DNA from 3 places in the Pseudoalteromonas sp. Isolate3 genome. Region 2 is predicted to be linked to each of the others. Evidence: predicted binding sites of a transcription regulator. Region 2 holds the regulator's gene; each other region holds the start of a gene.
The links. The regulator sigma-54, encoded in region 2, starts transcription at its own class of promoters, with help from an activator protein. The targets are predictions, from matches to a motif close to GTTGGCACGNNNNTNGNNT.

Region 1: L1D46_RS03040 (DUF1328 family protein) is a predicted target of sigma-54. The motif match lies at 1,571-1,589, and genes of this name have one in related genera.
Region 3: L1D46_RS06285 (TorF family putative porin) is a predicted target of sigma-54. The motif match lies at 1,887-1,905, and genes of this name have one in related genera.

What each region holds. Positions count from the first base shown of each region.
Region 1 covers NZ_JAKEVN010000007.1:45,083-48,365, forward strand. Annotated here, with positions in the region: gene oadA (sodium-extruding oxaloacetate decarboxylase subunit alpha) at 1-837, opposite strand, end outside; gene L1D46_RS03035 (OadG family transporter subunit) at 853-1,101, opposite strand; gene L1D46_RS03040 (DUF1328 family protein) at 1,636-1,809, shown strand; gene L1D46_RS03045 (hypothetical protein) at 1,859-2,050, shown strand; gene L1D46_RS03050 (hypothetical protein) at 2,457-3,283, opposite strand, start outside.
Region 2 covers NZ_JAKEVN010000002.1:43,429-46,711, reverse strand. Annotated here, with positions in the region: gene ptsN (PTS IIA-like nitrogen regulatory protein PtsN) at 1-383, opposite strand, end outside; gene hpf (ribosome hibernation promoting factor) at 387-674, opposite strand; gene L1D46_RS01020 (RNA polymerase factor sigma-54) at 702-2,198, opposite strand; gene lptB (LPS export ABC transporter ATP-binding protein) at 2,316-3,041, opposite strand; gene lptA (lipopolysaccharide transport periplasmic protein LptA) at 3,038-3,283, opposite strand, start outside.
Region 3 covers NZ_JAKEVN010000019.1:2,397-5,679, forward strand. Annotated here, with positions in the region: gene L1D46_RS06270 (hypothetical protein) at 1-194, shown strand, start outside; gene L1D46_RS06275 (helix-turn-helix transcriptional regulator) at 203-403, shown strand; gene L1D46_RS06280 (hypothetical protein) at 549-1,715, shown strand; gene L1D46_RS06285 (TorF family putative porin) at 2,003-2,680, shown strand; gene L1D46_RS06290 (aldo/keto reductase) at 2,744-3,283, opposite strand, start outside.

The DNA of each region.
Region 1 (3,283 bases), on a different contig from region 2:
AGCAGCATATTTCTTACGTACATCACGGAAGTAAGCTGCAATTTCTTCTAATTGGTTTAAATCAAGGCCAGTATCTCGCTCTGTGCCTTCGACAATTGAAACTATTGTCTCCGTCGCGCTATGACCATAAGTCATACTCATTGACGAAATCGCCGTATCAAGCATATCAATACCTGCATCGATTGCTTTTTGATAAGTTGCAGTGCTTAAGCCAGTAGTAGCATGGCATTGCATCGCAATAGGAATAGACACGGTTTCTTTTAGGCCTTTGATCAACTGCTCACAATCATATGGCTTTAATAAACCTGCCATATCTTTAATACAAATCGAATGACAGCCAAGCTCTTCAAGCTGTTTTGCGAGTTTCAGCCACATATCAAGTGTATGTACAGGACTTACTGTGTATGAAATTGTACCTTGAGCGTGAGCTCCCACTTTAACAGCTGCTTTAATAGCAGTTTCAAGGTTTCGTACATCGTTCATCGCATCGAAAATACGAAATACATCAACCCCATTTTTGTGTGCTCGCTCGACAAACTTTTCGACCACATCATCAGCATAATGACGGTAGCCTAAAAGGTTTTGTCCACGAAGTAACATTTGCTGCTTAGTGTTTGGCATTGCAGCCTTTAGTTCGCGAATACGTTGCCAAGGATCTTCACCTAAATAACGGATACACGAGTCAAACGTTGCCCCCCCCCATGATTCAATTGACCAATAACCCGCATTGTCGAGTTTTTCGGCTATGGGTAGCATGTCGTCTAAGCGCATACGCGTTGCCAAAAGAGACTGGTGTGCGTCACGCAATACTAATTCGGTTAATTTTAATTTAGCCATGTTCGAGCTGCCCCGTTATTTTTGTTTATTTCGAAATTGAGCGATTGCAGCGCTTATTGCTGCAATATGTGCCTGAGGCACACCCTGTTGAGGTTGAATTTTTGCTGTTCGCGTAGGTTCTGCACTTGCTGGATCATCAAATCGACCCACTAGTTTTGACATTAAAGTGACTGCTGTAATCAGAATAGTCAGAAAAACAAACACGCCTACCATGCCTGTTACCATCAAACTGGCCGCAGTGGTGAGTAATCCACCTATATCCATACGACTCCCCTCGCTTACTTAAAATAAAAAGTTATTTTTGTTAAATAATTATGCACCAATAATAACAAACCAAAATCATTTGTATAGCACCATTGTAAATTGGTAAAACCAATTAATTTTAAAATAACATGCCGCACATATAATTAACACCCTACATTTCCATCATTCAAAGCCTCGATATAGATGATATAAATAGTCGATATAGCCATAAGTTATATGTTCAGCTATTAACTAAAAACCAGCAAGCGTCTAAAAACCACACACAACAAGGTGTTAGACTTTACCAACCAATAAAAAGTTAAATTGGTCTTACCAATACTGTGACAATCTGATGTTTTCCTCATGCAACTCAATATGAAAAAATATCACTATGAATAACTTACATGCTTACTCGTAAATGTTACCAAGTGATGAACATCTACCAGCATCACAAATAAAGGTAAACCATTGAAATAAAACAAGTAAAATATCTGGCACAGAACTCGCTTCAGTTACATCGAACTTTAGAAAATTTAAATAGCCAAGGAGACCATTATGTTACGCTGGACCATTACTTTTTTAGTTATCGCGTTAATCGCAGCAGTGTTAGGTTTTGGTGGTATCGCAGGAGCCGCTGCAGGCATCGCTAAAATTATCTTTTTTATATTTTTAGTACTACTAGTTATTTCACTGGTATCTGGAGCTCTTAGAGGTAACGCCCCTAAGTAGTTATAAGCAAATAACCACTTAATTTATTTTATTTACAAGGAATTTCGTTATGAAAAATTCAACTTTGAAAGCCGCTACTATCGCTCTATTTTCAGGTCTATTCATCATGGGTTGTGAAGATAACTCGGCAGAAGATGCAGGTGAGCGTATTGATGAAGCAATTACTGATACACAAAATGCTGTTGAAGACGCATGTGAAGAAGTAAAAGAAGGTGTTAACGCAGAAGAAACTAACTGCTAATCACAACACTTTATGAAGAAAGCGGCCAAGTGTCGCTTTTTTTGTGTATGCAAGTTAGCAAGTTAGCAAGTTAGCAAGTTAGCAAGTTAGCAAGTTAGCAAGTTAGCAAGTTAGCAACTCTAGGCTGCCTGCTGCTTGTGTCAAGGAGCTTGCTAACTTTACTCTTTCCCCCAGAAACACTCTAATTTGTTAGGTTTCGCTCCGTTTTGCCCTACGTCATATAGGTCGTCATTTATGGCGACACGTGTTTTATCACACATACGTGACGGGCTAAAGCCCGACTTACAGCCGCATAAATTGAGAGAATCGCGCGAAATAAATTTCACGCCTTCGCGGGGTAAACCCGCAGCTACCTTAAGCTCGTAACTTTACTCTTTCCCCTAGAAACTCGCTAACTTGTTGGGTTTCACTTACAACCCGTTGTGAGGGGTTCATTTGTTGTTACACTCGCTATATGCCACTTCCCATCAACAAAGCCCACTTTTGCTACATCACTCACAGCAAAATCACCAGGTACATTCAAGCGTGTTAAGTTACTTGCTAACTGTTGTTTACAGTATGGACCTGTATCACCATGCATCACTAACACAGGCTTATTGGTGTGCTTTGCGAAGTCACTGATGGCATCACGGTATACTTTAAAAGCATCACAGTTTGAGCGCTGTGATTCACTACAAACTGGTTTACTGGTCGGGTGGTAAATATCAGCCTGAAAGCCAAACACATACGCCTTAGCATCTTGTTGAACGAGTGCTTGTTTTAACCAAATTAAATTGTACTTATCACGTTTGTCGGCTGCATCAAGTGCTGCGCTTTTGTCACTTTTTAAAATTTGCGAGCGACCATTAAAAGTACCCGGTATATGTAAGGTGCGAAACTCAATGCCATCGAATTGCCAACGAGCATTCTCTAGCATTTCAGCTTGTGTTAAATAACCCTGTAACTGTTTTGCTTTTTGTCTATAAGCATCGTCGAACATTAAGCCTTTAACAAAACTTAGCCGTTCGAGCTCATCAAATTGAGGAGTTAATGTGACGCGGTCGCAATCTGTCCACTCATTATCACCTGGGGTGTAAATAAAAGGCTGCGTAGTCAGCGATGTTAATAACGCCTTATTAGTTTGCAAAAGCTTATTCGTGCAAGCAAGCGCTCCTGATTTCATATCGCCAAGGTGCATTAAAAAGCCATGGGGTGTTGCAGCGATTGCCTTAGTAATTTTTCCGTCATTTGCGA
Region 2 (3,283 bases):
TCTTTATCTTTAAGTCTATCAGCAATTGTTGATAAGGTCTTTAGATGAAGCTGAGAGTCACCATCTGGTACGATGAGTGCTACGAAAATGTCAACAGGGCGATTATCAATTGCATCAAAATTGATTGGGGATTCACTCACTATGACAAACGCCTGAGGTTCATCGGCGCCACTCATTCGGCCATGTGGAATAGCAATACCTCGGCCAATACCGGTGCTACCTAGCTTCTCTCGGTTGAGTAAAGCATTTAGGATATCTTGTTGAGATAAATGAGGAAGCTGCTGGTGAGCCAGTTCGCTGATATATTCAAGAATTCTTTTTTTGCTATTAAAAAGGACCGCAGCTTTGCTGCAGTCCTGATTAGTAAGTGAACTTAGTTTCATAATTTAATGTCGAGCTAATTTCTCTTTGTGTTTAATGACTTGGCGATCAAGCTTATCGATCAACGAGTCAATGGCTGCGTACATATCTTGATGTTCTGTAGAAGCGAACAATTCGCCTCCGTTTACATGTAAAGTTGCTTCTGCTTTTTGGCTTAATTTTTCTACATCTAGAATGACATGAACATTATTAATATGGTCAAAATGCCTTTCTAGTTTCGCAAACTTGGTGTTTACATAGTCTCTTAATGAATCAGTGATTTCTACATGACGACCAGTTAAATTTAGTTGCATAAGCATTTTTCCTTCTATGTAAAACGTCTAAATCAAACTCTTACGCTGATTAGACGGAGGTATTGCTAGAGACTCACGATATTTTGCAATTGTACGTCTAGCTACTTTAATTCCTTGCTCAGCCAATATATCTGCAATTTTGCTATCACTCAATGGTTTAGCCGAGTTTTCTGCAGCGACTAACTTCTTGATTAAAGCGCGTATTGCTGTTGAAGAACACTCACCACCATTTTCAGTGCTGACATGGCTTGAGAAGAAATATTTCAACTCAAAAATACCCCTAGGGGTATGCATATATTTTTGCGTTGTTACTCGTGAAATCGTCGATTCATGCATTTCGACCATTTCAGCAACATCATTTAGCACCATCGGCTTCATTGCTTCTGGGCCATGCTCAAAGAAAGCTTGTTGTTGTTGAACGATACAGTTGGTCACTTTTAATAGTGTATCGTTACGGCTTTCTAAGCTCTTAATAAACCACTTTGCTTCTTGTAAGTGAGAGCGAATAAATTGGCTGTCGCTACTTGATTTAACAGAGCGAGACATAGCCGCATATTGGCTGTTCACTCTAATCTTTGGCATACTATCTGGGTTTAACTCAACCACCCAGCGACCTTTTACTTTTTTCACTGATACATCAGGTATGACGTACTCAGACTCTTCGCGTACTATGCTATCCGCAGGCTTAGGGTTTAAGCTGTGAATTAGCGTCATTACTTCTTTAAGCTCATTTTCTTTAAGCTTAGTCTTTTTCATCAAAGTTCGATAGTCGCGACTCGCTAATAATTCGATATGCTCAGATAAAACCATTTTAGTTTCAGCTAAATATGGCGTGTTTGCATCGAATTGGCGAAGTTGAATACACAGGCATTCCTGTAAACTACGCGCCCCAATACCGACAGGATCAAACAATTGAATTCTCTTTAGGACCGCTTCGACTTCATCAAGTTCGATTTCTTCTTCATCACTATTTTGATTAAAGCTCTCGACGATATCTTCACAGCTTACCGTTAAAATACCAGAGTCATCGATAGCCTCAACAATTGCCACAGCAATCGCTTCATCAGTCGGACTAAAGGGAGTTAGCTGTAATTGCCACATAAGGTATTCGTGAAGGGTTTCGGTCGATGCACCTTGATAAATAGATTCATCTTCTGGCATTGGCCCTGATGATGTTGATGGAGCGGCACTCATGTACTCATCCCATGTAACATCCATAGCTAAATCGTCACTTACAGTGTCTTTATTTAGAGCATCACTGCTTTCTTGTTCATATTCGCTAGGTGCTTCGTCTGCAGAAGCGCTGACTTGCACATCGTCAGATTCAGCTTTTTGCTCATTTTTGCCGATGCTTTCTTCGTTGTAATCCGCTTCTTCCACTTCAAGTAAAGGGTTACTATCTAGCGCCTCTTGAATTTCTTGTTGGAGATCCAATGTACTGAGCTGCAACAAACGTATAGCTTGTTGCAGTTGTGGAGTCATTGTAAGTTGCTGGCCCATGCGCAGCTGTAATGATTGCCTCATGTATCCCTAACAATCCTTTTTTTAAGTTATCGATAACTGTGCAAAGACAGTTAAGTTATTATCGATTTATTGTCATTGTTATAAGTCTAGCAGATGCTCTAGTCGGTGGCGTAATGGTTACAGCCTAAATTGCTCGCCTAGATAAACATCGCGTACAGTTTGGTCAGCTAATACGTGCTCAGGTGTGCCTGATGCAATTAGCTCCCCATGAGAAACAATGTAGGCTTTTTCACAAACATCAAGGGTTTCTCGAACATTATGGTCAGTAATTAGTACACCAATACCACGATTTTTTAGGTGCTCAATAATTTTCTTTATATCTAACACTGAAATTGGATCAACACCAGCAAAAGGCTCATCTAAAAGGATAAATTTAGGATTAGCGGCTAATGCGCGAGCAATTTCAACGCGGCGACGTTCACCACCAGATAGAGCCATACCTTGACTATCACGGATGTGTTGGATGCTAAATTCATCTAATAAGCTATTTAGAGTTTCTTCCCGCGTGGTTTTATTTAGATCTTTACGAGTCTCTAAAATAGCCATCAAGTTTTGGTAAACTGTTAACTTTCGAAAAATCGAAGATTCTTGCGGTAGATAACCAATACCCAACCTCGCACGGCTGTGCATTGGCAAAAGGGTAATATCGTTATCATCGATGCTAATTTTACCTTTGTCGCTCGGAACTAGGCCTACAATCATGTAAAAAGTCGTGGTTTTACCAGCACCATTTGGGCCAAGCAAGCCAACAATACTGCCTGCTTCAACTTCCAGACCGACATTTTTAACCACTTGGCGGCCTTTGTAGCTCTTAGCTAAAAGCTCTGCTTTTAATGTGCTCATGGTTGGCCTTTATTGTCTTTTTTATTTTCAACAGGTACTAAAATAGTGTGTACACGATCTGATGAGTTTTCGTCTTTTTCAGCACTGATAAGCTGCTGAGCCATATCATAGGTAATGCTTTTCGCTGTTACTTTTTGACCAGCTTGGGTAACTTCAGCTTCACCGTTTAAGGTTAAGAAGCGTTTCGCAACATCATAACGAACTTCTTCAGCACTGGCGCTCATTACGGAACCATCCGTTTG
Region 3 (3,283 bases), on a different contig from region 2:
ATGAATTTTTAAAGACAATTGATACCATCGCTTATAAACATGTGGTTCTTGGATTACTTTTTAGCATGGGGGTTATTTTTTTATTGTCTGATGACCTTGCTTTAAATGTATCTCATAGCATGATGGCCACATTTTACCTCGCTCAAATGTGTTTAGTATACGGCGTATCAATTCTTTGGCAGAGTAGAGACTAGGTATAATAGTGGAAAATAATATCGCTAAATTCCGTAAAGAGAAGGGTTTATCGCAGCAAGAACTCGCTGATGCCATTGCAGTATCACGTAAAACCATTAGCACAGTTGAAACAGGCCGCTTTATACCTTCGGTTATTATCGCGTTAAAAATTGCAACCCACTTTGAACTTACCGTTGAGCAATTATTTACACTTGATGATAATGATTAATTAATCAAGTCAATCGCAATCTTGCTCTATCAGTAAGATTGCATCATTTCATTACTTCGGTATGATGCACGACCCTGTTGTTTTTGCACCCTGTGTACTAAAATCAAACAACCTAATTTGGTCAAAACTGGAGTATCGATTAAGCATGAAGAAACTGCTTATTTCACCGTCAAAAATGGCGCTTGGCGAGCAAGAAAGTCAAATTTATCAAAACATCCTCAAGCAGGCCTCTGATATCAGCTTAAACCTAATGGCAGTTAAAGTAGAAAACCACCCTGAAGACTTTTTAGGCTGGTGCTATGAGCTATTAAGTGCAAGCCGCGATCGCATTAACTACGATCTATTAGAAGATAAGCAATTACCGACACTTAAGAAACTTCATGACTTATTAATTTCTGCCATCAGCTTTTTGCAATTAAAAACCTTAAGAGTTGCACCATGGCCAGTTATCGCAGGCTTCATCGAACAGCATAAAGAGCTTGTGGCACTTGATGAGCAACTACGTTTAGCTAATTACATTGCAGCGATTAAATCACAATCATTAAAAGAGATGATCCCTGAAGACCGTTTAGCGTTTTCAGGTAAACACAGTGCGTCGCTTGATCCAAGCAGCTATAACTTCGATGTTGAATGGTTTGCTTCTACGAAGAACGCAAAAGGCTTTCACCAAATGTTGAGTGATTTGCCTGGTGCATTCGATGAAGCCTTAGCGCACATTCCACTTGAAGGCGAAATAACCCAAGAGCATTATCAACACTTTATGGTTGCATACTTGATGGCATTTAATGGTAGCGATGAAAAGCCAACGCTTGCTCCTGCAACTCGCTTACTTGCGATGCGCCGACCTGATGTGTTTACACCAATCGTAAATAGTAAACTTGATGCCCTTTGTGGGGCACTAGGTATTACCAAATTAAATAACCGTGATTTTGAGCGCTACTGGCAAGATATTGTAGAAGCAATCCATAATATGCCTTGGTTCAAAATGGCTAGCGCCGCAAATGAACTTGAGCAATCTTTAGTTGAAATTAAAGCCCTATTACCTAGCTTCTTTTATTATGCAGATAAAAGTACCGCCGATAACTCAAACTATATTAAGTTGTTAAACAAACCTAAGAGTACCACGAGCTCAGCAGGTAAAAAGACCGTACGCCGTGGCAAAGAATCAGCTGAGATACTGGTAGACCGTGCATTAGCAAGTGATGATATCCCTGAACATATCAAAGCAAAGCGCGATTCAATCATCAGTGAAGTTGAAAAAGGCCGAAGTGTTGAAGAGACTATTAGTCTGATGCGAGCGATTTTCGGCTAAGTCACTCTCAAATAAGAGAAACCCGGGTGCTTCGCAATTGTGCAACCGGGTTATTTTTTGCACCACACAAGTGCGCATGAACAATTCAAATATCCACTATTTTTTCAATTAAGCCATCTTAGAAGTCTGTTTTTAAAGCATTTAAGCATAAAATAGCCCATTCAAAATGAACTTGGCACAACCAGTGCAACATCGTATCCAGACAACACATAATAAATGTCCTCGAATAATAACCAGACTGCAATCTGAAATGGGACAAAATCAACATAACAACAGGATACAGAAACATGCTAAAACTAAAAAAAACGGTCGCAGCAAGCGCTCTTGCGCTATTAACTTTGAGCTCGACATATAGTTATGCAGAAGTCACAGCAAACGCTGCGGCAACGTCAAATTACTTATGGCGTGGTCAAGAGCAAACTGGCGGTGATGCTGCAATCCAAGGTGGTATCGACTACGCAAGTGAATCTGGCTTTTATGCGGGTACTTGGGTATCGAATGCTAGCTGGGCTGACGACATGACGTACGAGCTAGACCTTTATGCTGGTTTTGGCGGTGAAATCAATGAAACCTTTAGCTACGATGTTGGCTACATTTATTATGCATACCCAGATGCAGCATCTTACACAGATGCAGATTTCTCAGAAATCTACGGTAGCATTAGCATGGGTAGCTTCACCTTTGGTGCAGCAGTACTAGCAACATCAGCAGCTAGCGGTGACGGTACAGACTTTGGTGATTCACTTTATTTAAATGCTGACTACGGCTTCCCAGTTGGCAGTAGCGGTGCAGAAATGGCCCTTCATTTAGGTCATTACTCAGGGGATTTCATTGGTGATGATGACATCATCGACTACGGCGTTTCAGTGTCGAAAGACGGCTTTACTTTCGGTCTTTCAGACAATGACATCGATGGTTCAGATGTAAAAGTGTACGTCGCTTACGCGGTTGACTTCACTTTATAAAGAATGTGTTACTTGCTGCAACACGAAGGGCCGTAAGGCCCTTTTCTCGTTTAGGGCTATTCGTTAAGGCACACTATGACCAGTTGAGCCTTGCCAAATGCGATACCATTGTTCACGGCTCATAGAGAGCTGCTTAGCTTCAACCGCTGATTTAACACGTTCAATGTTACCCGTACCAAGTACCACAGACGGTGCACTCGGGTGCATTAACAACCAAGCATAAACAACTTGATCAATTGCTGTGGCGCCAATTTCAGCACCAACCTGCTCTAACACGGCACGTAAACGTACCGCTTTTTCATCATCACTTGAGAATAAACGCCCCCCTGCCAATGGTGACCAAAGCATAGGTTTGATATCGAGCAATTGGCATTGATCTAAGCTGCCATCATCAAGGGCTTTCATTTCGTAAGGTGAAAACTCAATTTGATTAGTTACAAGCTCAAAGTCTAAACGCGACTGTAACAAGCTAAGTTGTGATGGCGTAAAGTTAGATACACCAAAGTCAATCACATCACCATTTGCTTTTAGGGTATTAAATGCTTGTGCCATTTCATCGGCATTCATCAAGTAATCAGGGCGATGAATAAGTAATACATCTAA